Regions from separate parts of the Planococcus dechangensis genome, predicted to be linked through region 3. Evidence: predicted binding sites of a transcription regulator. Region 3 holds the regulator's gene; each other region holds the start of a gene.
What was found. Region 3 encodes LexA, which represses DNA repair genes until DNA is damaged. Its sites were predicted from a motif close to CGAACATATGTTCG; they were not measured.
Positions count from the first base shown of each region.

Region 1 (7,653 bases), 1.2 Mb from region 3:
ATAATTCAACAGCGTCGTCTTGCCTGCGCCCAAATAGCCGCTCAACACCGTAATGGGGATTCGTTTATCCATTCTATAAAACTCCCTTATGTTTCTGTCCATTAAATCGTAACGATTACGTTTTATATAATAACGGGCTTTACCTGATTGTGCAAGGATTTTTTCGAATCCTTTCTGGCAAGCTGTAAACTTAGCAACGCCGTAGCCGCTTATTGTGCTTGAGCGGACCAGTACCAACAGGATCGCTCTTGTCTTTTATCGCTGGAGCATGTATGCTGTTTTTAATTAAAGCGTAACGATTACTATTTGTAAACCGAAAGTTATACTGTTCATTACTTTTTATAGGAAGGAGCCGATGCCCGTATGCATACGTGGATTATTATCGGCGGCGGCATTCAAGGAATGACGCTTGCGAATTTCTTGCGAAAACAAAAAGCAGTCACAGCTGAAGAAATAGCGATCATCGACCCGCACGAAGAGCCATTAGCGGATTGGAAACGCTGCACGGAAACCATTTCCATGCCTTTTTTGCGATCTCCTTTTGTCCATCACCTCGACGTCGAGCCCTTTTCGTTGACCAATCACGCCAAAAATAGCCCTTTCAGTGAAGACGCATCGTTTTTCGGCAGATTAAAGCGCCCTTCCCTCTCGCTGTTCCGTGAACATTGCGAGCATCTTGCCCGCGAGCAGGACATTCGCCGGAGCTGGATCCAAGGTCGCGTAGCGTCGATCAATCGAATAGAAAACGGATGGCATGTCCAGTTGGAGGATGGCACACGGATTACCGGGACAAATATCGTCCTTGCCATCGGTGCCGGCGAACAATTGCACTGGCCTGATTGGGCACAGCAATTGCGAACCCATTCCCCCGGTTCGGTGTACCATGTGTTCGACCGAGAGCTGCCGGAGTTCGATTTATCGCAAGCGCCGTTCACTGTTATCGGCGGTGGCATTACCGCGGTCCATTTAACGTTGAAGCTGCACAAGCTGTTTCCCGGACAAGTTACACTCCTGAAACGCCACCCATTCCGCGTCCACGATTTCGACAGCGACCCGGGATGGCTCGGGCCGAAATACCAGCACGCTTTCCGCAAGACACGGTCTTACACACGTCGACGGGAAATGATTGTCCGGGCGCGCAGAAAAGGTTCCATCCCGCCAGACTTGAATGTTAAAATGCGCAACCAGCTCCGTCAATTTCCCGGACTGGTCGCTGACGGCCATGTGCACAAAGCCGATCATCAACACGGCACAACCGCGCTCTATAATGAACACGGCGGCTTGCTCCAACAAACCGGCACCGTCATTTTAGCGACTGGCTTTCAGCCGCAGCTTCCAGGGCGCGAATGGCTGTCGCCCATTATCGAAGAACAGCGTTTGCCGTGTGCCGACTGTGGTTATCCTGTCGTTTCGCATACTTTGCAATGGGGGCCGGGACTCTATGTGATGGGGCCTCTTGCAGAACTTGAAGTCGGCCCGATCTCACGCAATATTTCCGGTGCGCGCGAAGCAGCTTCGCGCATTGTCGCTGCACAGTAAAAGACCTGCCGAGTGGCAGGTCTTTTACTGTGGCTGTCGAGAAACCTCGTCAGCTTTTTGGCGTTTCGCTCCAGCCGGACGCTTTCCGCGGGCACGGCCTCAGCCGCTTCACTGCTCCGGTTAGGGTCGAGCCTAACTTTCTGCAGACACTTAAAGATTCCAATCTGTTTTTGTGCAAAGAAGAATCTTTTTTTGATAAAAATTCATAGAAGAGTCTAGACTTATTCAACACTCTGGCAAAAGACCTGCCGAGTGGCAGGTCTTTTTACATTTCATTTCTTATGGCCGCCGATCAGCTTGGTCCGATCGAGTGCCGTGCCTGCTTCGGTGCCCGACACGCCGCGGTAGATTGCGGTTGGGCCGTGCTTGCGCTTGATGGCGTCCATCGCTGCGCCAAGCCGGCGCCTTTGCCATTTGTCCGCTTCGAACAGGCTCAGCTGCATGGAAATTTCGTCTTCCAAATTGGTGATTGACAGCGAAATTTGGCGCACCGGCTTGCCGAGGTAAAATTCGCGGAACAGCTCTTTGCATACTTCGTAAATCTTTAACGTGTCGTTCGTCGCTTCGTCAATCGAGCGGGAGCGCGAAAAGCCGCCGCCATATGCATTTTTACTGTAGCTCATACCGAGATGAATCGTGCGCCCCGCCATGCGCGCTTCCCGCGCGCGCATGGCGACGTCTTCGCACATCTCGAGCACAATCGTCAGGATGTCCCCCCGCGTTTCATAGTCGCGGTAGAGGATCTGGCCTTTGCCGAAGCTTTTCTGCCCTTCGATGATCAGCGAACCGAGTTCCGAGTAATCGATGCCGCGGGCGTGCTGATACAATTGATGGCCCATGATACCGAAACGATCTTCCAAATTCTTGAGGTCTGCACGCGCCAAATCGCCGACTGTGAAGATTCCCATATTATTCAGGTTACGCTCCATTTTGCTGCCGATGCCCCACATTTTGCTGAGCGGTGAAACCGGCCATAATTTCCGCGGCACATCTTTCATCGTCCAATGCGCAAGGCCTTTTTTCTTGCCTTCCAAGTCCAGCGCCAGCTTGGCCATCAACATATTCGGCCCGATGCCGACCGCTGACGGCAGGCCGAACTGGCTCATGATCGAATCCTGCATGTCGATTGCCGCTTTTTCCGGCGTTCCGTAAATATGGAGGATGCCGGTCAAATCGATAAAACTTTCATCGACGCTGTAGACGTGAATATCTTCTTTCGGGACATATTGGGCGAACAAGTCGGTGATGGCCATCGAAATCTCCAAATAAAATTGCATTTTCGGCTCGATCAGCAAAATATCCGGATGATCCGGAATTTCAAACAGCCGCGTGCCGGTTTTAACGCCGAAACGCTTTTTCATTTGCGGTGATGCGGCCAACACGACGCTGCCTTTGCGCTCTTGATTGCCGACGATGGCAATGCACGCTTCCATCGGATCGAGGCCGAGTTCCACTGCCGAACAGCTGGCGTAAAAGCTACGCATATCAATACAGGCGATATACCGCTTTCTTTCTGCTGACTTTTCCACGACGCCACCCCTATACAGAACGTTTGTTCTTATTTTACTGTAAAAGAGGAAAAGCAGCAAGAGGCAAAAGAAAGATCCGCTTAAAATAAACAGAATGTTTTGAATCCTAAAGAGTTATCGGTAAAATGGAAAATGTGGGAATTAACTCATTGCCTTAGAGGAGGAATAACACAATGACAAGACTTGAAGGAAAAGTAGCGGTCATTACAGGAGGCGCGGGAGAAATTGGCAAAGTGACCGCCAAGCGTTTCATGGAAGAAGGCGCGAAAGTGGTGATTGTTGACGTATCAGAAGACGCACTCAAGTCCGCTAAGCAACAACTCGGCGGCGAAGTCGTGACGGTCCAAGCGGACGTGTCTAAAGAAGATGACGTGAAAAACTATGTCGATAAAGCCGTTGAAGCATTCGGCACAATCGATGTGTTCTTCAATAACGCCGGCATCGAAGGCAAGGTCTCTCCGCTCACCAAACAGACAGTCGAAGATTTCGATCAAGTCATCGCCATCAATGTGCGCGGCGTGTTCCTGGGATTAAAGCATGTGCTGCCGGTCATGTACCAACAAGGCTCGGGCAGCGTTATCAATATGTCGTCGGTATCCGGCCTTAGCGGTTCGCCGAACGTCAGCCCGTACATCACATCAAAGCATGCGGTCGTCGGTTTGACGAAAGCCGCGGCTTACGAAAGTGCGCGCCATCAAGTCCGCGTCAATTCGGTCCATCCGTCTCCCGTCAATTCACGCATGATGCGCTCGCTCGAGGAAGGACTCGGCACGACCGAAAAAACTTTATCGAAAACGATTCCACTCGGCCGCTACGCCGAATCTGAGGACATTTCCAACTTGGTGCTGTTTTTGGCATCGGATGAAAGTACGTTTATCAGCGGTACACAATACCGCGTTGATGGCGGCATGGCCGCCTTATAACAAAAGACGGGCAACCACCAGTGTGGTTGTCCGTCTTTTATTTATTCACGACCCGGAACTTTCAAATCTTCGACCGGATTGTATAAAGTTTTGAAACCGTCGATCCGGCATTCCACCACATCACCATCACGGATGACGACGGCACCCGGTGTACCGGTGGAAATGATGTCTCCCGGCAAAAGCGTCATGACTTCTGAGTGAAACGCGATGAGATCCCGCGGCCGGAACGTCATGTTCGACACGCTGTTTTTCCGCTGGACCTCGCTATTTTTGACGGTGGCTACGGTCAATTCGAGCACCCCTTCCACCTCATCCGGCGTCAGCAATTCCGGCCCGAAGCTGAAAAACGTATCGAAGCTTTTGGCACGCGTCAAATAGCGCGGATTTTTCTCTAGAATGTCTTCCGCAGTCATGTCGATAATGGTCGTAAAACCCGCCACCACATCAAAAGCATCTTCCGGTGATACATTTTTGCATTTTTGGCCGATGATGATGCCGAGTTCCGCTTCTGCGGTGACGCGCTCAGACTGTTTCGGCAGCTTGATGACATCTTCCGGCCCGATGATCGTCGTATCCGGTTTCAGGAAACTCGCCGGCTCCGTGTCCGGGGACACTTCCTTCAAATCCGCAGCATGCTCGGCGTAGTTGAGTCCGATGCCCCAGATTTTCCGCGGGTGCCTGTATAAAGGCGCGTAATCCGCATCAGCAAACGGCATGATCGATTCTTCGAGCGCTCCTTCCGGCATGCGTTCAAATTCTTCCCTCAGCCATCTTTTCAACAGTTCGAGTTCCCCCGTTTCGATCAAAGTAAACAAGTCGGTCGGCCAGTTTTCAGCAGTATGTTCGTTTAACTTGCGCAGCGGCAAAAAACCATTTGCCATAACAAGCGCCGCTTCTTCTGTGCCATTCCAACGGATTGTTGCGAGGCGCATACTATCTCCCCTTCCTTTCCCGTTTATTTCGAGTTCTCTTCCTTAAAAACCTGCTGTATGAATAAAAAAAGCAGGCATTCCACTCGGGAATGCCTGCACTTTTCAACTATTTTCTTTTAATCCATCGATATAATGTTTTGCTTCAAGGAGCGAATAACCGAATGCGACGCGCGCCGCCTTAACCGCACGAATCTCCTGCCCTTCGGCGATCAACCGGCGCAACTCATCGTTGATGGCAGGCTCTTCATAGCCTGCCTCAGCTTCTATTTGTTCGATTCGTTTCATCATATGCTCTATACGCACCTCCACCGCTTTAACGCATTCGTTCAGCAGCAAATAAGCAGCTGCCGCACCGCCCAATACCAAGCCGATTGCCCAGATCCAATCTGTGCCCTCTATCATCATCGTTCCAATCGGTCCAGAAACTGTTCCAGGCGTTCTAGTGATGTAAGACGGCTGTTGCATAGCGATTCATCGGCACAAATATACTGGCCGTGCTTGATATAATTGTCGGCGCCCGCTTTGGTCTTCGCCGTAAACAGCCCGACCGTGCCGTGTTTATGGCAAATCATGCAGATGCCTTGTTTGCGGCTTGCACCGAACTGGCCGCTCACTGCCTGCAGGCGGCCGTTGCGTTCAGCGACCAAAAAGCGGTTAGTGTTTTCCTGCCAGGCGAGGTAAGACAAAGAGTAAAAATCAATTGACGGCACGTTCGGCCCCTTGAGTCGTTTGACTTTCGGGAACAGCCGTTTCAAGCTGTCGTTGGTAACCGCCCGAAATGGAATCAAGTGGGGGCGCAGACCCGCGAGAAACCCTTCCGCATCGTCAGTGTCTTTCACCGAAGTCAACGGGCGCAATATTTGCTTCTGCTCTTCCGTCAACGCCGGGAACAGCGCGAACACCTTCTCGTGGCTCAAATGGCGCAATACGCTCAGCACTTCTGCATCATTCGCCATTGCGTGCGCCGTCACGAGATTTAATGCCTGTTCTTTAATGAAGTTATATTGATGGTTGCGAATAAATGCATCGGGTTGACCCGTGACATTTGTCCGGCCTGTCGATTCTTTTGTGATGGTCATCGCTCTCCATCTCCTTTTCAGGTTCTGGTTGTTGTCTATTCATCATACTTCATCTATACGGTCGTTTCCATTATGGCCCATTCAAAAAACCAACCAAGCGGGATTCCACAATTGGCTGGTTTTTTAGTCAACGCATATTTTTCTTTAAGCGATGGTTGGTCCGATAATTCTGCCACACTGTGAACAGGATCGACAGGACGGCGAGGACGAGAAATGTCAACGAGATGGGACGCGTCAAGAACAGCGTCCAATCGGGATCAGCCATAACCGCACGGCGCAAATTGACTTCCGCAATCGGCCCAAGAATGACGCCAATAATCGCAGGTGCCAGCGAGAAATCGTATTTGGTGAACAAATAGCCGATGAATCCCATGACGATTAAAATATACAAGTCAGTAAACCGGTTGTTCAATACGAATGTGCCAACCACACATAACACGAGAATGACCGGAACGAGTACTTGAACCGGCACTTGCGTCACTTTCATGAAATAGCGCATGCCGAGAAACTGCGTAATGAGCATCCAGAAAGAAGCGACAAGAAAGGCGAAGAAAATCCCGCCGACAACATTCGGTTCATTGACGATAAGCAAGGGCCCTGGCGTTATGCCATGTACCATCAATGCAGAAAGCAGTACCGCCGTGACGGCAGAACCCGGGATGCCTAGTGCCACTGTAGGGATCAAGTCTCCCCCTACAGTCGAGTTGTTGCCCGCTTCTGATGCGATGACGCCTTCTTCACAGCCAGTGCCGAATTTCTCCGGATTTTTTGACCATTTTTTGGCTTGGTCATAAGCGACGATGTTGGCGATACTGCCGCCCGCGCCTGGAATCGCACCGATGATGGCACCGATTGCAGAAGAACCGAACAGCGTTCCCGGCCTTTTCAATACGATGAGCATCGTTTGAATCGGACGCAACACGAACTGGACATCTTTTAATTTCTCTTCGGCGCGCTTGGCGTCATCTTTGTCCATTTCTTTGCGCTCGAGTGAAACGAGCAATCGCGAAATCGCGAACATCCCGATAAGAACGACGAGGAAAGGTATGCCCGCCCGCAAGGTTTGCAAATCGAAAGAGAAGCGCGAAATACCGGAAATTGGATCGGCTCCGACCGTTGCAATCAAGATGCCGAACAAGCCGGCGATCAAGCCTTTAACGATGGAGTTGCCTGTCACACTGGCGATGATTGTCAAGGAGACGACGATGAGTGAAAACATTTCCCACGGCCCCATCATCAGCGCAAATCTGGAAATTTGCGGTGCAATCGAGACGAGCAAGATGAAACTGATGATCGAACTCAGAAAAGATGCCCAAATCCCGATCGACAGCGCTTTACCCGGTTCTCCATTTTGCGCCATCGGGTAAGCGTCGAATGTGGTGGCGATAGATGACGGCGTACCTGGGATTCCGAGCAACGCTGCTGTGATCAAGCCACCGGACATGCCTCCGACGAAAACCCCGACCATGGCCGCAACACCCGACACGGGATCCATTCCAAATGTCAGCGGGAGCGTCAAAACAATTGCCATCGCGACTGTAAAGCCTGGGATCAAGCCGGCCAGGATGCCGACGATCACTCCTACCAAAATAATCAACAAGATCCGCCATTGAAACACTTCAGCAATTCCTAGGATAAACAAGTCCATCAT
Region 1 is NZ_JBHSGL010000005.1:1,770,269-1,777,921, forward strand. It holds gene ACFO5U_RS11880 (GTP-binding protein) at 1-72, opposite strand, end outside; gene ACFO5U_RS11885 (FAD/NAD(P)-binding protein) at 364-1,539, shown strand; gene ACFO5U_RS11890 (Y-family DNA polymerase) at 1,812-3,023, opposite strand; gene ACFO5U_RS11895 (SDR family NAD(P)-dependent oxidoreductase) at 3,242-3,991, shown strand; gene ACFO5U_RS11900 (fumarylacetoacetate hydrolase family protein) at 4,033-4,923, opposite strand; gene ACFO5U_RS11905 (hypothetical protein) at 5,026-5,328, opposite strand; gene ACFO5U_RS11910 (FusB/FusC family EF-G-binding protein) at 5,325-6,002, opposite strand; gene ACFO5U_RS11915 (tripartite tricarboxylate transporter permease) at 6,130-7,653, opposite strand.
Region 1: a site for LexA is predicted at 3,085-3,098, ahead of ACFO5U_RS11890 (Y-family DNA polymerase). Genes of this name have one in related genera too.

Region 2 (7,653 bases), on a different contig from region 3:
CTGGCAGCGGGATGAATTTTTTACCACTTAAATATTGACCAGTCAATGATTTCTTGTTTTTCATCACTTTTTCCGGTGTACCTGCAGCAATGATTTCCCCGCCGTGCACGCCCGCTCCAGGGCCCACATCTATCAAATAATCGGCTGCCATCATCGTATCTTCATCATGTTCGACGACGATGAGCGTATTTCCGATATCTCGCATATTTTTCAATGTGCTGATGAGGCGGTCATTATCCCGTTGGTGAAGGCCGATCGAGGGTTCATCAAGGATGTACAATACACCGGTCAAGCGTGAGCCAATCTGTGTCGCCAGGCGGATGCGCTGGGCTTCGCCTCCGGACAATGTCCCCGATGCTCGGTTCAGCGTTAAGTAATCCAATCCGACATTGATTAAAAAGCCAACACGTTCCTGGATTTCCCGGAGAATCATATTGGCGATTTGGCGATCTTTTTCAGACAGTGTCAAGCCATCGAAAAATTGCTGTGCTTCCGTAATCGAACGTTCCACCACTTGGCCGATATGAAGGTCATTTACTTTGACGGCAAGTGATTCGGGTTTCAAGCGGTATCCAGCACATGTCGGGCACGCTTGCTCGCCCATGAATTTCTCCATCATGTCGCGGATATAGTCGGAACTGGTTTCCCGGTAGCGCCGATCGACGTTTGACAGTACCCCTTCAAAATAAATATGGCTGTCACGGATTTTTCCGTAATCATTTTCATAGCGGAAACGGATTTTCTCATTATCCGAGCCGTGGAGGATAATATGCACTTGATCTTCCGGCAATTCACTCATCGGCACGTCCATCGCGATTCCGAAATGGCGGCATACCGCTTGCAGCAATTGCGGATAATATTGTGAACTGGTCGGCCGCCACGGGGCAATCGCATGATCGGCGAGCGTCACTGTCCAATCGGGAATGACAAGTTCGGGATCGACTTCGAGCTTGACGCCGAGGCCGTCGCATTCCGGACAAGCACCGAAAGGCGAGTTGAACGAAAACATTCTTGGTTCAAGTTCGCCGATGGAAAATCCGCAGATCGGGCAGGCATGATGTTCACTGAACAATAATTCTTCCTGATCCATGACATCTACAAGGACGCGCCCTTCCCCTAGCCGCAAGGCTGATTCTAGTGAGTCGCTCAAACGCGGGGCAATGCCGTCTTTCATGATGACGCGGTCAATGACAACTTCAATCGAATGCTTTTTGTTTTTGTCGAGTGAAATATCATCATCCAAATCAATGAGTTCGCCGTTGACGCGGACCCGCACATATCCTTGCTTTTTCACATCTTCCAGCAGCTTGACATGCGTTCCTTTGCGTCCGGACACGAGCGGCGCCAAAATTTGCATGCGCGTCCGTTCCGGATACTCAACCAAGCGGTCAACCATTTGTTCAATTGTCTGTGAAGAAATTTCAATGCCATGGTTCGGGCAGATCGGCTTGCCGATCCGCGCATACATCAGGCGAATATAATCATAGATTTCTGTCACGGTCGCCACTGTGGACCGCGGGTTTTTGCTCGTCGTTTTCTGGTCGATCGAAATCGCCGGCGATAAGCCTTCGATCAAGTCGACATCCGGCTTGTCCATCTGCCCCAGAAACTGGCGGGCATATGAAGACAATGACTCTACGTAGCGGCGCTGTCCTTCGGCATAGATCGTATCAAATGCCAAAGACGATTTCCCCGACCCGGATAAACCGGTCATGACGACCAGCTTGTCGCGCGGAATGACGACATCAATATTTTTTAAATTATGAGCACGCGCACCTTGTATGCGTATTTCTTGATTTTTCAAAACTAATCATCCTTCCGCTTTCAATTCCAGCACAGTATCACGCAGTTCAGCCGCACGTTCGAAATCGAGCGCTTTCGCTGCTTCTTTCATTTCCTTTTCGAGCAAAGTGATCAGCTTCAAGCGATCTGCTTTGTTGAGCTTTTTCCCTTGCACTGCCTTGCTGACGTATTCTTCCGTTTCTTCCGCCGCTTCAGTGGCACGGATCACATCGCGAATTTTTTTCTTTATCGTAATTGGCGTAATGCCATGTTGTTCATTATAAGCCGCTTGGATCGTGCGGCGGCGTGTCGTTTCATCAATCGCTTTTTGCATCGAATCCGTTATCCGGTCCGCGTACATGATGACATGGCCGTTCTCGTTACGGGCTGCACGCCCCATCGTCTGGATCAAAGAGCGCTCTGAACGGAGGAAGCCTTCCTTGTCGGCATCGAGAATGGTCACCAGCGACACTTCCGGAATGTCGAGGCCTTCACGCAGCAAGTTGATGCCGACGAGTACATCGTATACACCCATCCGCAATTCACGGATGATTTCGATGCGCTCAAGCGTCTTGATTTCGGAATGCAGGTAATTGACCTTGACGCCTGCTTCTTTCAAGTAATTCGTTAAGTCTTCGGACATCTTTTTCGTCAAGGTGGTTACCAAGACCCGTTCACCGCGCTCTTTGCGCTGTTGGATTTGATCCATAAGATCATCGATTTGCCCTTCGATCGGCTTGATCTCGATCTCGGGATCGAGCAAGCCGGTCGGACGGATGATCTGCTCCACCATTTCCGGGGTATGTTCAAGTTCGTATGGACCCGGTGTTGCTGAAACGAATACGGCTTGTTTAATATGTTCCTCGAATTCCGTAAATGTCAGCGGTCGATTATCCATTGCGGAAGGCAGACGGAAGCCATGGTCGACAAGCACTTTTTTGCGCGCCTGGTCACCGTTGAACATGCCGCGCACTTGGGGCAAGGTCACGTGGCTTTCATCTACAACCAACAGGAAATCTTCCGGGAAATAATCGATTAAGGTGTAAGGCTGTGCTCCAGCTGGACGCAATGTCAGATGACGCGAATAGTTTTCGATACCTGAGCAGAAGCCCATTTCCCGCATCATTTCCAAGTCATAACGGGTACGTTGCTCCAGACGCTGCGCTTCCAGCAATTTATCTTCGGCGCGCATTTCTTTTAGGCGTTCTTCCAACTCTGCTTCGATGTTCTCGATCGCTTTGATCATTTTATCTTCACGCGTAACAAAGTGGGAAGCTGGGAAAATGGCCACATGCTCGCGTTCCCCGATGATTTCACCAGTCAGTGCATCGACTTCTCGGATACGGTCGATTTCGTCGCCGAAAAATTCGATGCGTAAGCAGCGTTCATCACGCGAAGCCGGGAAAATTTCCACGACGTCGCCTCGTACGCGGAATGTACCGCGGATAAAGTTGATGTCGTTGCGTTCATATTGCACGTCGACCAATTTGCGGAGCAATTGGTTGCGCTCGATTTCCATACCTTTGCGCAGCGACACGACAAGTTCACGGTATTCTTTCGGCGAACCGAGGCCGTAGATGCATGAAACGGATGCGATGACAATAACATCGTCCCGCTCGAACAAAGAACTTGTCGCCGAGTGGCGCAGTTTATCGATTTCATCGTTGATGCTGGCATCTTTTTCTATAAATGTGTCAGATTGGGGCACGTACGCCTCAGGCTGATAATAATCATAGTAGCTGACAAAATACTCTACGGCATTGTCAGGAAAAAACTCCTTAAATTCACTATAGAGCTGGCCGGCCAATGTTTTGTTATGGGCCATGACCAATGTCGGTTTTTTTACTTGTTGAATTACATTGGACATCGTATATGTTTTTCCTGTACCGGTTGCGCCGAGCAAAGTTTGCATCCGCTTGCCCCCGATCACTCCTTCGGTCAATTTGGCGATAGCCTCCGGTTGATCGCCGGCCGGTTCATAAGGAGCTTGTAAGTTGAATTCCTTTTTCATGGATGTGTCCTCCCGTAATTTTCACTACTTCTACTTTAACATATGCCCTAAAAATCCTCTAACAAAAAGCGAACGTATGTTTTTTCTTGTTGTTTCATTATTCTATTTTGTTTGCTTTGTTATATAGAAGCAACTTATATGTCTTCTCAGGCTTTTTTAAGGGACAGACTGTTTGCATATGCGTCATTGCGTATTTATCTTCGCGCATAAAAAAAGCCGCCCCAGCCAGGGCGGCTTTTTCTGCTACTCTTCTTCCCGCTTGAGCTCTTGAAGCTGTGCGGTATATGTGTCGAAAGATTTGCGGTCGTTATGATCCAGGGCTTCGTCGATAAGTGCAAGCAATTGCGTCTCTTGCTGTTCGCGGTGAACATGCTTCAAGAAAAGATCTAGATAAATATCATTCAGCAGTTTTTCCGCTTCCGTGATTTTTTTCGTTTGAGCCATCGCTTTCATGAAGTCAGCATAAGAATAATAGTTTTCCATTCTTCTTCACCCCGAATGCTTTTCATTAGTATACACGACAACACAAGTAAGAAGCAAGAGTTTTTTGAAAATTACAACGAGATTGAAAAAATATTATTTTCAAAAATTAGTTATTGTGTATTTCCCATTTTTTATTATAATAATGTATGTAAAGTAAATTTAGGGGGTAAATATACATGGGCAAAAAGAATCAATACCCCGCTTCCTATACAATTTGCAGCAGTACCTACGCGCTGTTGCCGTATATGGACGGGCATCGGCTCCTGACACGGGTCATTGAAGACCGCAGTGAATTTCTCGTGGAGGAATCGGTTTATAAAATTGTGGCGAAATCCTGCTCTTTTTATCGCGGCTCTCTTGCCAGCGCCACCCTCTACGCACAAAAAGCGATCGGCGTAAAACATAAACCGCCAATCATCGTCGGTGAATATTATGGAAATCCACTGATTTTCTTTCCCACACATTCTCCGAAAAACCGCGACTCTATCTGGTTCAATTTTGATGCCATCGATTTGATTGCTGCAGATGAGACTGGACGCAGCAGTCTGGTATCGCTCAGCAACGGCGTTGTCGTCCCTGCAGACATCTCGCCGATTGCGCTTCGGAACCAGCATTCTTTCACTGGCTCCTTGCGCCGTTATTTCAAAAAAGCACAGCGCGTCCATAACCACCGGATGAATTATGTGACAAAACGGGCCTTTCCCCCGCGCAGCCATCAGCCATTGGATTAAAGCGCCTTGGCTGCTGTAGCCAAATAAAACCGCAATAAATCCTCTACGGCATTTTTCAGACGGATATTCAAATAGCGTCGGTGATCTTCATAGCCGCCGTGGCAAAAAATGTATTCCGAGAAATTGCCGTCTTTTACACCTCGCCTCAACTTCATTCCGTTTGCCCTCATCTGCTCAATCGTGTCAGTCAAATCGCTCTTTACGTGTTCGATCGCTTTATCCAGCAATTCCACATAAGGGGCTTTTAACTTCAACGCACTGTTTTGGATCCACTCACGATCCCGCTCTAAGATGAGGAGAACCATCGGCAGTTCCACCCGTTTCTCAAACACGGCCATTTCCGCCCTAGAAATCAGAGGCATCTCCTCACCCCCTAACAAATAGGAACAAGTGTTCTTGTTTTCATTTTAACGGGTAATTCACAAATTGCAAGAGGCCGTAGTAAAATAAATCCATTGTAATCACTCTAGTTGATGCAGCTGTTTCATTATGTGGTGATCTATCTAAACAAAAAAGCGCCGTTATGAGATGCAAATGTGGGAATTTGCATTTCACAATGGCGCTTTTTTTATGGGATATGATCGGATATAAATGGCTTAAACTACCGGATGGCGCGGAACGCCCATAGAGAGCCGACAAAAAAGACGGACGATACCCATAGAAATGCTTCATGCCAAAACCAGACCGATAAGGAGATGCCGGTAAACGACACCAGCGCGAAAATCCCAGCGAACATCCGGCTTTGCATATCGCGCTGATGCTCACGTTCCCTGCCTTCTTTGTTCTCTAGATAATTGCGCATTTTTTCCGGCTCTTCGAGGAAATTGATAAGTTTTTTCGGGAAAACTCTTGCCGGCCCGGTCGAGTTCAGCACCCAGCGCAGCACATCTTCTTTCCCGAAAATCCCTTTTCCTTCGCGTTTAGTCGAAGCCCATTCCAGAACACGTGGGCGCGCAAGTGCAAATAAATCGACGTTCGGGTCCAATACATGCAAGACACCGACAAAAATCGAAGCCGCCCGCCCGAAGAAGGCAAATTCTGCCGGCAGCTGAACCGGCTGTGTCCGGACAATGTCCTGCATATCTTTCAACAGCCGCTCGACGACAAAACTATCCATCTGCATCAATTCATTCGATTCATATGCAGCAACTAGACGCTCCACCGCATCTTCCAACAGATTGCGGTCTGCGTGAGGCAATAGGAACCGCAGATCTTCCAAGCCGTCCAGCACTTGCTCATAGTTTTTGAACAGGATGCCTTCCGCAATCAATAGAATCGCCTGTGAATCGCGCTCGGAAATCGTACCGATCATGCCGAAATCGATCAGCACGATTGTGCCGTCCGGCCTTAACAAGATGTTTCCGCCATGCGGGTCAGCATGGAACTGTCCCCCATACAATACTTGCTCCAAAAACAAAATGAACAACCGCTCGGAAATCTCGTGGCGGTCGAGGCCATGTTCTTCGATAAAGCTGATATCGGTAATGCGCGCCCCTTCGATCCACTCCATGACGAGCACGCGGCGCGTCGTATACTCATCGTAATAAAGCGGGATATGGACGCCGTTCATTTCTGCAAAACGGTCTGAAAATGCCCGTCCGTTCTGCAATTCACGGACAAAGTTCAATTCAGCACCGATCGTTTCGGTCATTTCGACATACAATTGATCAAAATCGACTTGTTTCGTAAACGGAGTGAATTTCTTCGCGAGCCAAATGACGATGCGCATCGCTTGGAAATCCGCACGGATGATGCGGTCGGTCCCAGGACGCTGGACTTTAACAGCGACTTCGGTGCCGTTTTTCAAGCGGCCTTTATAAACCTCGCCGATTGACGCAGAGGCGATCGCTGCCTCCGACAGCTCGCTCAAATAATTGCTATGTTCCACGTTCCACTCCTGCTCAAGCACTTCGATGATGTCTTTTCGCGGAACGGAGGGCACACGGTCGGTCAAGCCTTCCAGTTCAGCCAAAAAGCTGGGCGGCATGATATCCGCACGAGTCGACAGAAATTGGCCCAATTTGATCATCAGACCTCCAAGCTTAAGCGCCAACTCTTTGTATTCTTTCGCTTGTCGAGTGACAAGTTCGTTCCAACGCTGCTCCACGACAGGAGTCCACTTGCCCCGGTTGCGCCTTTGGAAAATCGATACTTGCAAATAAAAACGAATCGCCATGGAAACGATGCGGTAAATTCGGAGATATGTAAACTGGTTCATGTATGCGCTCCTCTCTATTGACTTCATTATAGAGTTTGGTGACAGATTAGTCCAAAAAGTGGTATGTTTTTAAGGGATGGATTCTCAAGAGGGGGATGGAAATGGAAACAATTCATTATGAACAAAAAGGCAATTTGGCATTTGTCACATTAAACCGCCCGGATGCGATGAACGCATTCAATTATGATATGCTCACCGAACTCGGACAAGTAGCGGAAGCGATCCGCATCAATCCCGATATCCGCATCGTCGTCTTCACCGGATCCGGCGACAAAGCGTTCAGTGTAGGCGCAGACTTAAAAGAGCGCAAAACATTGACGCCTGAGCAAGTAAAACGCAATATTTATAAAATCGGCGAAGTGTTCACGACGATCGAAAACTTGCCGCAGCCGACGATTGCGATGATCAACGGCTATGCATTCGGAGGC
Region 2 is NZ_JBHSGL010000014.1:99,397-107,049, forward strand. It holds gene uvrA (excinuclease ABC subunit UvrA) at 1-1,804, opposite strand, end outside; gene uvrB (excinuclease ABC subunit UvrB) at 1,811-3,793, opposite strand; gene ACFO5U_RS13990 (IDEAL domain-containing protein) at 4,037-4,276, opposite strand; gene ACFO5U_RS13995 (competence protein ComK) at 4,453-5,007, shown strand; gene ACFO5U_RS14000 (YhjD family protein) at 5,004-5,369, opposite strand; gene ACFO5U_RS14005 (ABC1 kinase family protein) at 5,609-7,225, opposite strand; gene ACFO5U_RS14010 (enoyl-CoA hydratase-related protein) at 7,327-7,653, shown strand, end outside.
Region 2: a site for LexA is predicted at 3,863-3,876, ahead of uvrB (excinuclease ABC subunit UvrB). Genes of this name have one in related genera too.

Region 3 (7,653 bases):
TAGCCGATATGTACCAAGGGTTTTTTATGGCGCCTCACATCGTATCCCAATCATTGAAAGGCGCAATTTTCACAGCTGCACTTTTGGAGTCCGCTGGCATGGCGACCAGTCCGCATTACTCGGCTGAGCGAACAGACCTTATCCAATCGGTATCATTCAACACAGCCAGTCAAATGATCGCTTTTTGCCAAACAATTCAAGCAAATTCTCCGGTCAATGCCCAATTTTTGCCGGTGCCTGCCTATATGCCAGGCTATACTGATGATGTCATCATGGCAGCGGGGACATTTGTCCAAGGTGCGAGCATCGAATTGACGGCTGATGGTCCGCTGCGAGCCCCTTATACGGCATTTGTTCAAGGCGGCTTGACTTATGAGCACGTGAAAATTGCTGTAATCAACGCAACAAATGCCTTAAAACAAGCAGAATTGGCAGAAGAGTGAATAAGCAACAGTTAAATTCCATGTTAGAAAACGTAACATTGAGTTGACAAGTAACCTAACGTGTAATAAACTGAAAATGTAGTAATTAGTGAAATGGGTGAAACTTATGACAAATCGGGTTCGCCGTACGATGCCCATTCTCCCCATTAGCATCGTAATGCAGTTGACGGATTTGACAGCACGGCAGATCCGCTATTACGAAGAGCAGAAGCTGATCAATCCAGCACGGACTGAGGGAAACAAACGCATGTTTTCAATGAATGATGTTGATGCGCTGCTTGAGATTAAAGATTATCTGGAGCAAGGGCTTAATATCGCCGGAATTAAAAAACTGTACGAAACAAAGGAAACGCCTGAAAACGATAAAGCAGAGCCGAAAACATTAAGTGATGCTGAACTTCGCACATTGCTGCGTGAAGAGATGAAGCATCAAGCCCGGCCATTCGATACAGCGTTTCAACGACAAGGTGATTTATCCCGCTTCTTTAAATGAGTGGGCTACATAATATAACTAGGAGAGTGAACAGTTCATGAGCAAGTATTCAAAAGAAGACATTATTCGTTTGGTAAAAGAAGAAGACGTCAATTTTATCCGCCTGCAATTCACCGACATTCTCGGGGTTATCAAAAACGTAGAAATTCCAACATCCCAGCTTGAAAAAGCACTCGACAATAAAATGATGTTCGATGGTTCATCGATTGACGGTTTTGTTCGCATCGAAGAATCGGATATGTATTTATTCCCTGACCTTGATACATGGGTGGTATTCCCGTGGATTACAGGGAAAGGTAAAGTCGCTCGTTTAATCTGCGACATCTACAATGCTGACGGAACGCCATTTGCTGGCGACCCGCGCACAAACTTGAAGCGTGTCTTGAAAGAGATGGAAGAGCTTGGATTTACTCATTTCAACCTCGGGCCAGAGCCGGAATTCTTCTTGTTCAAGTTGGATGAAAGAGGCGAACCGTCTCTTGAGCTGAATGACCATGGTGGCTATTTTGACCTAGCGCCGATGGACCTTGGCGAAAACTGCCGACGCGACATCGTCCTTGAACTTGAGGAAATGGGCTTTGAAATCGAAGCTTCCCACCACGAAGTCGCGCCAGGACAGCACGAAATCGATTTCAAATACGCAGATGCCATCAAAGCGTGTGACGATATCCAAACCTTTAAACTTGTTGTCAAGACCATTGCCCGTAAACACGGCTTGCATGCAACATTCATGCCGAAGCCATTGTTCGGTGTCAACGGATCAGGTATGCACATGAACGTTTCCTTGTTCAAAGGCAACGAAAATGCATTCCTTGACGAAGATGGCGATATGAAACTAAGCAAAACTGCTTACCAATTCCTAGCGGGCATCATCGAGCACGCAAAAGGATTTACTGCAGTGACAAACCCGACCGTTAACTCTTATAAACGATTAGTTCCTGGCTATGAAGCGCCTTGCTACATTGCATGGTCTGGCCAAAACCGCAGCCCGCTTATCCGGATTCCGGCTTCCCGAGGCTTGTCCACGCGCGTTGAAGTTCGCTCTGTAGACCCTGCAGCGAATCCTTACTTGGCAATGGCTGTATTGCTTGGCGCAGGCCTTGACGGTATCAAGCGTGATTTGACTCCGCCAAAAGCGGTAGACCGCAACATCTATGCCATGAACCGCAAAGAACGCAAAGAAGTCGGCATCGAAGATCTACCGGGTACGCTTTCCGCGGCTCTTGATGAATTGCAAAAAGATGAAGTCATGACAAAAGCACTTGGTTCACATATTCTCAACAACTTCGTTGAAGCGAAAGAAATTGAGTGGGATATGTTTAGAACAAGCGTCCACCCGTGGGAGCGCGAGCAATACCTGAAAATGTATTAATCCAAAAACCGGAGCCCAGCGCTCCGGTTTTTTTATTGTTTTAAGTTTAGGACTTACGAAGAAGAAAAAGACTGAGTTGGAGGAATAAAACTTCCAGATTGCGCCCATTCACATGTACGTTCAGAAGTGAAAACGTGGTAAGATTTTACTTATATGAAAAAAGATTTATATTTGGAGGGGTTGCATGCGTTTTTTGAATGTCATTATAGTATTTCTTATCGCGTTTTCAATGAGTGCAATTGCGTTATACGCCATTGGGCCGAACCTTTCGACAGAAGCGGTGACACAAAGAGCCTTAACGCAACTTGAAGAAAGTGGCAAAATGGAGGAAATGGTCCGCTATATCGAATCGGATCCACAAGTGAACCAATATATGCTAGAACTGCAAAACCAAGCCAATGCTCCACAAGACTCAGTGAGCGGCGCAGATGAGCCACCTCAAGAGTTGGAAGACGAGTTAGTGGATTCGGCTGTCGAAAACGATAATAACCGGTTGGCTGCACCAGAAGGCCAAGAACTGGCGTTCGAGACAAAGGAAGAAGCCGCCAATACCGTCATCAAAAAAGTCGGCTTCCGAAATTTATTGAAAATGAAAAATGCCGTGGAAAATGACACAATGTCCGCTCCGGAAGTTCTGGCAGAATTAGAAGAGGATTTAAACGAAGAAGAAATGCTGGCGCTGAAAGTAATGATCTTTAAGGAATGGAAAAACCGAAATTAACAATAAGTTGTGCTACACTTAACGTTGTGTATTCATTCTTTTTGGAAGGGAGGAATTTCAGTGAAAACGTTTCAAGTAGAATTCTTCTTTGATCAAGGAAACTCCATTGTCCATAGTGTAAAAGCAATCGATAAGGAATCGGCCATGAGCCAAATCCCATCAAACGGCACATACGAACTAACTGATGAAAAAAGCGGGAAAATTTACCGCGTCACAATCAATTTGGTTAAATACATTGTTATTGCAGAATCACACAATGAATAAAAACCCATTATAAAAAGCGGATGCCTGTTGCATCTGCTTTTTTATATTAATCAGGTTACATAATTAAATTATTGTATAAAAAAGAAGCATAGAAAAAATGAGGAAAGCAGACTTCCTCATTTTTTCTATGCTTCTGCTTTATTTGGTTTGACTTTTAGTGAATCTGACGATATACACCGACGACCTTACCGAGAATACTCACTTGGTCTACGATGATCGGATCCATAGAAGAGTTTTCTGGCTGCAGCCGGAAATAATTGTCTTCACGGAAAAAGCGTTTGACGGTTGCTTCGTTTTCCTCTGTCATGGCAACAACAATATCGCCGTTATTGGCGGTTTGCTGTTGTTTTACAACAACATAGTCACCATTAAGAATACCAGCTTCGATCATACTTTCACCCATGATTTCAAGCATGAAGATATGGTCTTCCTCGGTTCCGTATGTTTGGGGCAGCGGAAAGTATTCTTCGACGTTTTCGATCGCAGTGATCGGCATGCCGGCGGTGACTTTACCGATAAGCGGGACATGGAGCACAGGGCTTTTGTCAATCAAGGATTCTTCGGATCCGATGATTTCAATTGCTCGTGGTTTTGTAGGGTCTCTTCGGATCAAGCCTTTGCTTTCGAGTCGAGCTAAATGCCCATGTACAGTCGAACTGGAAGCCAATCCTACTGCTTCTCCAATTTCGCGGACAGAGGGTGGATAACCTTTAGCACGCACTTCGTCTTTTATGAAATTCAGGATATCTTCCTGACGCTTAGATACTTTTTTCACCAGTTTCACCTCTTTATAGAATTTCTTTATGATTAACTATCCTTATTATAGCAACTCGGGCATTGAAATGCAAACATAGGTTCGAATTTATTCTTGACAAGAAACACCTGTTCGCTTTATTATGAGAACATACATTCCGAACAAATATTCTTGAGGAGGCGGCTTGAATGACATTTTTTCGACAGAACTCATATTTGATTTTCTTTTTTTCATTGATCATCGTATTCACTTTCTATTCAGTGATTAGCCATAATACCCAAAAACAACAGCTAGGCGAGCTTGAAATCGAAAAAGGTGATACGCTGTGGGAGCTTGCTGAATCTTTCAGCGGCGATACTCCACACCATAAATGGATAGAAGAAATCATGGAAGTGAATAATTTGAAGACAACTAAAATTGTGGCGGGACAATCGTTGAAGATTCCGGTGGAACAATTGAATTATTCACCAGATGAAACGAAATATTATGCAGGTGATGCCGAATGAAGAAAAAGGCTTTGGTATACTGCCGTGTAAGCACGGCAAAAGATGAGCAGGAAAGTTCGCTCCAACGCCAAGAAGAAGAGTTGATGAAATTTGCGTTTGAACAAGGGTATTTGGTGGAGGAAGTTTACGTAGACCAGCATAGCGGATACGAAATGGACCGCGAAGGCTTGCTTGAAATGCTCAACCAGATCAAATCTGAGCGGATCGATGCGGTGTTCATCCAAGATGAAACACGCCTTGGCCGGGGACACGCACGCATCGCTTTGCTGCACGTAATGAAAAAACACGAAGTTGATGTGTTTACCTTGTCCGATCAAGGCCCGATTGCATTAAACGATATGGACGATATGGTGCTTGAGATACTCGCCATCGTTGAAGAATACCAACGCAAAATCCATAACGCAAAAATCAAACGCGGCATGAGGCGGGCGGTGGAAAACGGTTATAAACCGGAACGCAATTTGAAAGGCAAAGGGAATCCTGATGGCCGCGAGCGTCTGGAACTGCCAGTGGATCAAATCGTCAGTTTAAAGATGAGTGGTTTGACATTCCACGAGATCGCCGTCACGCTGCAAGGTTTCGGCTACCAAGCGAGCAAAGCGACCGTCCACAGGAGATATAAAGAGTATCAGCAAATGAAAGAAAGCTGAAATCTTGCACAGCCCCGCCTTTTTTTGTACGATGGAGCAATAGAAAGGGGGACTTTGCGTGCTATCTCCAGAGAAAATCAAGCGCATTAACGCACTATCCAAAAAGTCCAAAAAAGACGGGCTTTCTAAAGAAGAGGCATCTGAACAAACTGCCCTTCGCGAGGAATATCTGAAGAATTTCCGACAGTCGATGCGCGGCACGATTGAGAATGTCACCGTCATCGATCCAGAAGGAAAAGATGTTACGCCAGATAAAATTAAGAATATCCGAGAGAATAAGTATTTGAATTAATACTTATTCTCTTTTTCGTTGTATTCTTTCCTATTGTTGACTAAACTATAATAGGATTAAATTTAAGTTTCAGAGAGGATGTCACTATGTCAAACCACGTAGATCAACTTGCAGTGAATACCATTAGAACACTTTCAATCGATGCTATTGAAAAAGCAAACTCGGGACACCCGGGACTTCCAATGGGCGCCGCACCAATGGCGTATACACTCTGGACAAAGCACATGAACCACAACCCGAACAATCCGGAATGGTTTAACCGCGACCGTTTCGTATTATCAGCAGGACACGGCTCTATGTTGCTATATAGCTTGCTTCACTTGAGCGGATATGGGTTAACGATGGATGAAATCAAGAACTTCCGCCAGTGGGATTCTAAAACTCCAGGCCATCCTGAATATGGCCACACTGCGGGCGTTGAAGCAACGACAGGACCGCTTGGCCAAGGAATTGGCATGGCTGTCGGGATGGCTATGGCAGAGCGCCACCTGGCTGCTACTTATAATAAAGACGGACTTGATATCATAGACCATCACACCTTCGCTCTTTGCGGAGACGGCGATTTGATGGAAGGCGTGGCAGGAGAAGCAATCTCACTTGCAGGCCATTTAAAGCTGGATAAGTTGGTCGTACTATACGACAGCAATGACATTTCGCTAGATGGCGATTTGTCGATGAGCTTTTCAGAGAATATCAAGAAGCGTTTCGAATCATATGGTTGGAATTACTTGCGTGTAGAAGATGGAAACAATTTGGATGATCTATCTGAAAAAATTGCGCAGGCAAAAAATGCTACTGACAAACCGACATTGGTCGAAGTCAAGACCGTCATCGGCTATGGCTCCCCGAACAAATCCGGCAAAGCGGATTCACACGGAGCGCCACTCGGCGAAGATGAAATGAAGCTGACGAAAGAATATTACAAATGGACATTTGAAAAAGACTTCCATGTACCGGAAGAAGTTTACGAAACATTCAAAGAAGCGACCGATTCACTAGGTGTTCAAGCGGAAGCTAAATGGAATGAATTGTACAAACAATACGAACAGCAGCACCCGGAACTATCAGCTCAATTGCAATCCGCGATCCGCGGCGATTTGCCGGCTGATTTCGATGTTGATTTCCCTCAATACGAAGTAGGCAAGTCTCAAGCGACACGTGCATCTTCTGGCGACATGGTCAATGCGATCGCCAAAGCTGTCCCATCATTCTTCGGCGGGAGTGCCGATCTTGCCGGTTCGAACAAAACGAATATCAAAGGCGGCGGCGATTTTGATGCTGACCATCCTGAAGCCCGCAACATCTGGTTCGGCGTCCGTGAGTTTGCGATGGGTGCAGCAATGAACGGAATGGCCTTGCACGGTGGCTTGCATGTCTTCGGAGGAACGTTCTTCGTCTTCAGCGATTACGTCCGTCCAGCGATCCGTCTAGGCGCTTTAATGGGCTTACCGGTAACCTATGTCTTCACTCATGACAGCGTAGCTGTCGGCGAAGATGGCCCGACGCACGAACCGGTCGAACACTTAGCATCATTGCGTGCTATGCCGAACTTAAGCATCATCCGTCCGGCGGATGCAAACGAAACAAAAGCTGCATGGCGCTTAGCGCTCACTTCAAAAAATAAGCCGACTTTACTCGTTTTGTCACGCCAAAACCTGCCGGTGCTCGAGACGACTGGCGAAAAAGCGGAAGCTGGCGTTGAAAAAGGTGCATATGTCGTCTCTCCTGCAGACGATGCACAAGCGTTGTTGCTGGCGACTGGTTCAGAAGTCAGCTTAGCTGTCGAAGCGCAAAAGCAATTGAAAGATCAAGGCATTTCGGTATCAGTAGTTTCTATGCCTTCATGGGATCGTTTTGAACAGCAAGATAAAGAGTATAAAGAATCCGTCTTGCCGAAAAGCATCACAAAACGTTTGGCAATTGAAATGGGCTCTTCTTTCGGATGGGACCGCTACACAGGATTCGAAGGCGACATTCTCGCGATCGACCGCTTCGGGGCAAGTGCGCCAGGCGAGAAGATCATGGAAGAGTTCGGCTTTACTCCGGATAACGTAGCTGCAAAAGTTAAACAATTGCTCGACAATGAATGAGCAATTGAATAAACGTCCAATACGGGCAAATATATGACGAAAGTGCCAGTTTACATTCTGGTGTTTTT
Region 3 is NZ_JBHSGL010000005.1:547,905-555,557, reverse strand. It holds gene ACFO5U_RS06035 (methionine gamma-lyase family protein) at 1-443, shown strand, start outside; gene ACFO5U_RS06030 (MerR family transcriptional regulator) at 550-936, shown strand; gene glnA (type I glutamate--ammonia ligase) at 974-2,308, shown strand; gene ACFO5U_RS06020 (hypothetical protein) at 2,493-3,029, shown strand; gene ACFO5U_RS06015 (hypothetical protein) at 3,090-3,293, shown strand; gene lexA (transcriptional repressor LexA) at 3,448-4,068, opposite strand; gene yneA (cell division suppressor protein YneA) at 4,236-4,553, shown strand; gene ACFO5U_RS06000 (YneB family resolvase-like protein) at 4,550-5,203, shown strand; gene ACFO5U_RS05995 (DUF896 domain-containing protein) at 5,262-5,495, shown strand; gene tkt (transketolase) at 5,582-7,585, shown strand.

Region 4 (7,653 bases), 240 kb from region 3:
AGTAGACGAAGAAGCGCTTACTTACATGCGTTTGACAGCTCGTTCTGAAGAGCAAATTGCTGTTACGAAAGAATATTTGACTGCAAACGATATGTTCTTCACGGTCGATAATGAAGACCCGATCTATACAGACCTTGTTGAAATCGATCTTTCAGTCATCGAGCCAAACTTGGCTGGACCGAAACGCCCGCAGGATTTGATTCCGCTTTCTCAAATGAAGAAAGAGTTCAATACAGCGGTGACGGCTGCAGAAGGCCCACACGGTTTTGCACTTGATGAAAATGAAGTCAGCAAAACAGCAACGGTTAAGTTCAACGATGGCAAAACAGCTGAAATGAAAACAGGTGCATTGGCAATTGCAGCCATTACATCTTGTACCAATACATCCAATCCGTACGTTATGCTCGGAGCTGGACTTGTAGCGAAAAAAGCTGTAGAAAAAGGCTTAACGCCGCCAGCTTACGTAAAAACATCACTTGCGCCAGGTTCAAAAGTCGTTACCGGCTATTTGAGCGATTCCGGTCTTCTTGAGTACATGAACCAAATCGGCTTTAACTTGGTCGGCTATGGTTGTACAACATGTATCGGGAACTCTGGCCCGCTTCTTCCAGAAATCGAAGAGGCAATTGTCGAAAACGACTTGCTCGTTTCTTCTGTATTGTCCGGTAACCGGAACTTTGAAGGACGTATCCACCCGCTAGTAAAAGCAAACTACTTGGCATCTCCAATGCTGGTTGTCGCTTATGCACTTGCCGGAACTGTGGACATCGACTTTGAAGTGGACCCGATCGGCCAAGACCAAGAAGGCAATGATGTATTCTTCAAAGATATCTGGCCTTCTTCACAAGAAGTAAAAGACGTTGTAGCTAACACAGTTACTCCGGAATTGTTCCGTAAAGAATACGAGCATGTTTTCACTGAAAACGCAGAATGGAATGCAATCGAAACAAACGACGATTCCTTGTATGCATTCGATGAAAATTCTACGTACATCCAAAACCCGCCGTTCTTCACAGGAATGTCGAAAGAACCGGCACCGATCCAGCCGCTTTCCGGCCTTCGTGTCATGGCGAAATTCGCTGATTCGATTACAACTGACCACATTTCACCGGCAGGCGCAATCGGAAAAGATACACCAGCTGGTTTGTACTTGCGTGAAAACGGCGTAGAGCCACGCAACTTCAACTCTTACGGGTCCCGTCGTGGTAACCACGAAGTGATGATGCGCGGAACATTCGCCAACATCCGCATCCGTAACCAAGTAGCACCAGGTACAACAGGTGGATTTACAACATTCTGGCCGACTGGTGAAATCATGCCGATCTATGATGCATGCATGAAGTATCAAGAGCAAGGTACAGGACTTGTGGTTCTAGCCGGTAAAGATTACGGCATGGGCTCTTCCCGTGACTGGGCTGCTAAAGGGACATTCCTTCTGGGCGTCAAAACAGTCATCGCGGAAAGCTACGAGCGTATTCACCGTTCAAACCTTGTGATGATGGGCGTCTTGCCGCTTCAATTCGTCAACGGCGAAAGCGCTGAGTCTCTTGGCCTTACCGGCCACGAAACAATCAGCGTCAACTTGTCTGACGATGTGAAACCGCGCGACGTACTCACTGTCACAGCAACTGCTGAAAACGGCAATGTCACGGAATTCAAAGTCCTCGCACGCTTCGATTCTGAAGTGGAAGTTGACTACTTCCGTCACGGCGGCATCCTGCAAATGGTGCTCCGCAACAAATTGCTAGAAGTATAAAAGAAAAAAGCTGCCTCCGGGCGGCTTTTTTTTGGTTAAAAAAAGCACAAGTGAGAAGAGCTTGTGCTTTTTCAAAGTTAGAATAAGCAAATAATCCATTACTATTTTAAGAATCAGCTACTTTTCACTAAACCAGAGAATCAGTGAAATGTTTAAGTTTCGCAAAACACATTTTCTAGAGTTTCTCGACAGCTAAAAAACAAAAACTATAGGAGCTTGTGCTTTTTGATCCCAAGACTTGTCCTGTATACTAGAGGAGAGGTGAAGGACATGTACATAAGTGAAAAAGAAATTGAAATCCGCTATGCGGAAACCGACCAGATGGGCGTTGTCTATCATGCGAACTACCTGGTGTGGCTCGAAATCGGCCGGACACAATTGATCAAGGATCTCGGCTTTACTTACGCCGGTATGGAAGCGCAAGGCTTTTTATCGCCCGTCACCGATATCTCCATCCAATACAAAGCGGCATTGCGCTACGGCACGAAAGCGATCGTCAAAACATGGGTCGAGTCGCACGGGCGCCTGCGGACGACTTACGGTTATGAGGTGCTTCACGAAGACGGCACGATCGCTGCCAAGGCGACTTCAGAGCATGCAGTGGTGAAAAAAGAAAGCTTTCGTCCGGTGCCGCTCGGCAAAGTCGATCCGGAATGGGATGCAAAATACAAAGAAGTGGCAAGGGAGGCGGCACAAGATGGCGTTCGGAATCCGACGGCCTGAATTGGAGCGCTGGAAACAAGACGTAGCTGATGGGCATATTTCGTTTTTGACGCATTACTGGGTCGACCATCGTTTTCCTGGCTGCACGACGGTGACTAAGGTGGGCTGCAGTGACATCGACAAATTGGTTGACTGGGGCAGCCGCTACGGCCTGCAGCGAGAATGGCTGGATCTCAGAAATGACTATCCGCATTTCGACTTATTCGGCAGCCGCCAAGCCGAAATCTTGCGGGCAGAAGGGCAATTAGAGCAACTGAATAAGTTAGTCAAAGTCTCTAAATAAACAAAAAGAAGCATGACGCCGTGAGCGTCATGCTTCTTTTTGTTCGTATGAATAACTTAATTCATCCAAGTCATCATCCACGGTGACGTGGAGGTCGTGTTCGTCGAAATACCATTCGTCTGCCGATTCGATAAAGTACAGCACATCTTCTTGTTCGTGGCGGACAGCCGGTTCGTATGGGCTGTCTTTTGTGACGCCGATCGAAAAGCCCGGTTGCAGGCCAGAACCCCCGTAGCGGACAAAAAACCGCACCGCTTCGCCAGGCTCCACTTCCATTTCTTCATTGAACCAAGTTGTTGCTTCTTTGCTTAGATGGATCTCCATGCAAACACGTCCTTTCGATGTCTACCACTTGATCTTCGGTTCTGTGCCCGCGCGGATTCTTGCGATATTCGCACGGTGACGGTAAATGATGAACGTCGCAAGCGTAAATATGACGGCCATGAATAAGTAATCGCCGGTATTGATCGTGTAGATGATGGTGTAGACGACCGATACTACGGCCAAGATGATTGACGATAAGGATACCATTTTGGTGATCTTCAACGCAATCAGTAAGACGGCGACGGCGAGCAAGAACAGCGGCCATTGGTAGCCTAGCAGGATGCCGCCGGATGTGGCAACTGCTTTGCCGCCTTTAAAGCGGGCGAATACAGGAAACATATGGCCGATTACGGCAACTACGCCTAAAATGAGCGGATGGATGTCTGTTGCGATCACTAACGGCAGCAGCGTCGCGGCAGTGCCTTTTAATATGTCCAGAACAGTGACGACCAATCCGGCTTTCGGGCCGAGCACGCGGAACGTATTGGTGGCGCCGAGATTGCCGCTTCCTTTGGTCCGGACATCGGTGTTGTAAAACAGTTTTCCGATCCATAACGCAGAAGGGATCGATCCGAGTAAATAAGCGATTATGAGCGGAAGAAATATATCCATGGCTGACTCCTTTGTAGGTGCAAGTTTCTTTTCTACAGTTTACCATGAGCTTTGTAAGAGAAACAATAGATGGCGGATTATTCAACAAACGCCGTCGTTTCATGTATGATAGACTAAAAGGACAGGTGATTTTGTTGAAAAACCCAGACCGCACAGAAATCAAAGAAGTGCTCGACAATGCGAAAACGATCGCAGTGATCGGACTGAGCCCGAATCCGATGCGCACATCTTATATGGTGTCAAAAGCGATGCAAGATGCCGGTTATCGCATCATTCCAGTCAACCCGCTAGCCGACAGCATACTTGGTGAGAAAAGCTACGCCACGCTTCAGGACATTCCGGAATCAGTCGACATCGTCAATGTGTTCCGCCGCAGCGAGTTTTTGCCGGACATAGCTGAGGATTTTCTTAAACTCGATGCGCCGGTATTTTGGACACAGCTGAATGTGGTCGACGAAGCGGTATTCAACCGCCTGTCAGAAGCAGGCTATACGGTTATTATGGACCGCTGTATTAAAGTCGAACATGCCATCTTGAAATAGCATTTCACGAAGGGCGCCTAGCGCTCTTTTTCTATGAACATTGACAGGAACGGCATAAATGACATACGATTAAAAGAAGAGAGTATACGAACAAATGTTTGCTGGAGGGAAATAGATGGCTAAAACGAACAGCACCGCATACAACGAAGAAGCAATCCAAGTTCTAGAAGGGCTGGATGCTGTACGAAAACGTCCGGGGATGTATATCGGTTCGACCGATACCCGCGGGCTTCATCATTTGGTCTATGAAATCGTCGACAACTCTGTCGATGAAGCATTGGCCGGATTCGGTGACCGCATTACGGTGACCATCCACGAAGACAATAGCATCAGCGTCCGCGACTACGGCCGCGGCATGCCGACGGGAATGCACAGAAGCGGCAAACCGACACCGGAAGTCATTTTGACGGTGCTCCACGCCGGAGGCAAGTTTGGCCAAGGCGGCTACAAGACAAGCGGCGGGCTTCACGGCGTCGGCGCTTCGGTCGTGAACGCCTTATCCAGCTTTCTCGAAGTAACAATTCACCGCGATGGCCGCAAATACCGCCAGCGCTTTGAAAATGGTGGAAAACCGGCCACTACATTAGAAGAAATTGGCAAAACGAAGGAAACAGGTACGTTGATCCATTTCCTGCCCGATGAGACGATCTTCTCTATTGCCAAATACAATTACGATACGCTCAGCGAGCGCTTGCGCGAATCGGCTTTTCTCATGAAAGGCATGACCATCGAATTGATCGATGCACGCACCGGGACAGGCGAAAGCTTTTTCTATGAAACGGGCATTGAGGCGTTCGTCGAATACTTGAACGAAGAAAAAGACGTGCTGCATAAAGTGGCGTATATGGAAGGCCAAAGCGACAGCCTGGAAGTGGAATTCGCATTCCAGTTCAACGACGGTTATTCCGAGACCATTCTGTCCTTTGTCAACAATGTCAGAACGCGTGACGGCGGTACGCATGAAACCGGTGCCAAAGCCGCGATGACGCGTGTCTTCAACGATTACGCCCGAAAAATCAATTTGCTGAAAGACAAAGACAAAAACCTCGAAGGCTCCGATATCCGGGAAGGCTTGGCGGCGATTGTTTCCGTGCGCATTCCGGAAGCCTTGCTGCAGTTTGAAGGACAGACGAAAAGCAAACTCGGCACGAGCGAAGCCCGTGGTGCGGTCGATGCGGTCATCTCCCAGCAATTGATGTATTTCCTCGAGGAGAACGCAGAACATAGTGCATCGCTCGTACGCAAAGCGATACGGGCCTCACAAGCGCGTCTCGCCGCACGAAAAGCACGGGAAGATGCCCGCAATGGCAAAAAACGCAAAAAATCGGATTCGCTGCTGTCCGGAAAATTGACGCCGGCACAGTCACGCAATGCCAAAAAGAACGAATTATACCTTGTCGAGGGCGACTCGGCCGGCGGTTCGGCAAAGCAAGGACGCGACCGAACATTCCAGGCGATCTTGCCGTTGCGCGGGAAAGTCGTCAACACCGAAAAAGCAAAGCTTGAAGATATCATGAAAAACGAAGAAATCGCTACCATCATCCATGCCATCGGCGGCGGTGTATCATCGGATTTCTCAGTAGCCGATATCGCCTATAACAAAGTCATCATCATGACGGATGCCGATACGGACGGCGCACACATCCAAGTGCTGCTGTTGACGTTTTTCTACCGCTATATGAAACCGCTCATCGAAGCCGGCAAAGTGTTCATCGCATTGCCGCCGCTCTACAAAGTGTCCAAAGGCGTCGGCAAGAAAGAAGTGGTCGATTATGCTTGGACCGAAGCGGATCTGGACAAGTCGATCAAAAAAATCGGCAAAGGCTATATGCTCCAGCGCTATAAAGGTCTCGGGGAAATGAACGCCGACCAATTGTGGGAGACGACAATGAATCCGGAGTCGCGCACATTGATCCGGGTGACGATCGAAGACGGAGCGCGCGCCGAACGCCGCATCACGACATTGATGGGCGACAAAGTCGAGCCGCGCCGTAAATGGATCGAGAACAACGTCGACTTCGGCTTAGAAGACGACAGCAACATCTTAGAAAATGATTTGATTCACGCTGAGGAGGAACTCGTATGACACAAACCGAACGTTTCCAGGATCTGCCCTTAGAAGAAGTCATTGGCGATCGGTTTGGCCGCTACAGTAAATACATCATCCAAGACCGTGCATTGCCGGACGCCCGCGACGGGCTCAAACCCGTGCAGCGCCGCATTTTATATGCGATGTACCATGAAGGCAACACCAACGATAAAGCGTTCCGGAAATCCGCCAAAACGGTCGGGAACGTCATCGGTAACTACCACCCGCACGGGGACAGTTCCGTTTACGAAGCAATGGTGCGCTTGAGCCAAGACTGGAAAATCCGCCACATGCTCGTGGAAATGCACGGCAATAACGGGTCGATGGACGGGGATTCCCCTGCAGCGATGCGTTACACCGAAGCCCGTTTGTCTGCAATTGCAGGTGAGCTGCTGCGCGACATCGAAAAACGCACCGTCGAATTCATCCCGAATTTCGACGATGTGGATGTCGAGCCGACCGTGTTGCCGGCACGTTTCCCCAACTTGCTGGTCAACGGATCGACTGGTATTTCTGCCGGTTATGCGACCGATATCCCGCCGCATGCACTGCACGAGTCACTTGATGCGGTGTTGATGCGCATCGACAAGCCCAATGCTTCGATCGATGAGTTGATGACCGTCATCAAGGGGCCTGATTTTCCGACCGGCGGCATCATCCAAGGCGTTGACGGCATCCGCAAAGCGTACGAAACCGGACGCGGCAAGATTGCTGTCCGTTCAAAAGCCACTGTTGAACCATTAAAAGGCGGCAAAGAACAAATCGTCGTGACGGAAATTCCGTTTGAAGTGAACAAAGCGAGCCTCATCAAGAAAATTGACGATCATCGTTTTGACCGCAAACTCGACGGCATCTCGGAAGTGCGCGATGAATCCGACCGGACCGGCCTGCGCATCGTCATCGAATTGAAAAAAGATGTACAAGCAGCCGGCATTCTCAACTATTTGTACAAAAATACCGACCTGCAGATTAGCTACAATTTCAATATGGTGGCGATTCACCACCGCAGACCGACGATGATGACATTGCCGACGATGCTCGATGCCTACATCGAACACCAAAAGGAAGTCGTCACGAAACGCTCGGAGTTTGACCTGCAAAAAGCGAGCGATCGCATGCACATCGTCGAAGGCTTGATCAAAGCGTTGTCGATACTCGATCAAGTAATCAAAACGATTCGGGCGTCAAAAGACAAACGCGATGCGAAAAACAATTTGATCGAGAAATTCGCGTTTTCCGAGCCGCAGGCAGAAGCCATCGTTTCCTTGCAACTTTACCGGTTGACCAATACCGATATAACCGAACTGCAAAAAGAGGAAGAAAT
Region 4 is NZ_JBHSGL010000005.1:304,687-312,339, forward strand. It holds gene acnA (aconitate hydratase AcnA) at 1-1,756, shown strand, start outside; gene ACFO5U_RS04590 (acyl-CoA thioesterase) at 2,027-2,479, shown strand; gene ACFO5U_RS04595 (hypothetical protein) at 2,454-2,762, shown strand; gene ACFO5U_RS04600 (HesB/YadR/YfhF family protein) at 2,790-3,086, opposite strand; gene plsY (glycerol-3-phosphate 1-O-acyltransferase PlsY) at 3,108-3,698, opposite strand; gene ACFO5U_RS04610 (CoA-binding protein) at 3,800-4,240, shown strand; gene parE (DNA topoisomerase IV subunit B) at 4,356-6,326, shown strand; gene parC (DNA topoisomerase IV subunit A) at 6,323-7,653, shown strand, end outside.
Region 4: a site for LexA is predicted at 4,328-4,341, ahead of parE (DNA topoisomerase IV subunit B). Genes of this name have one in related genera too.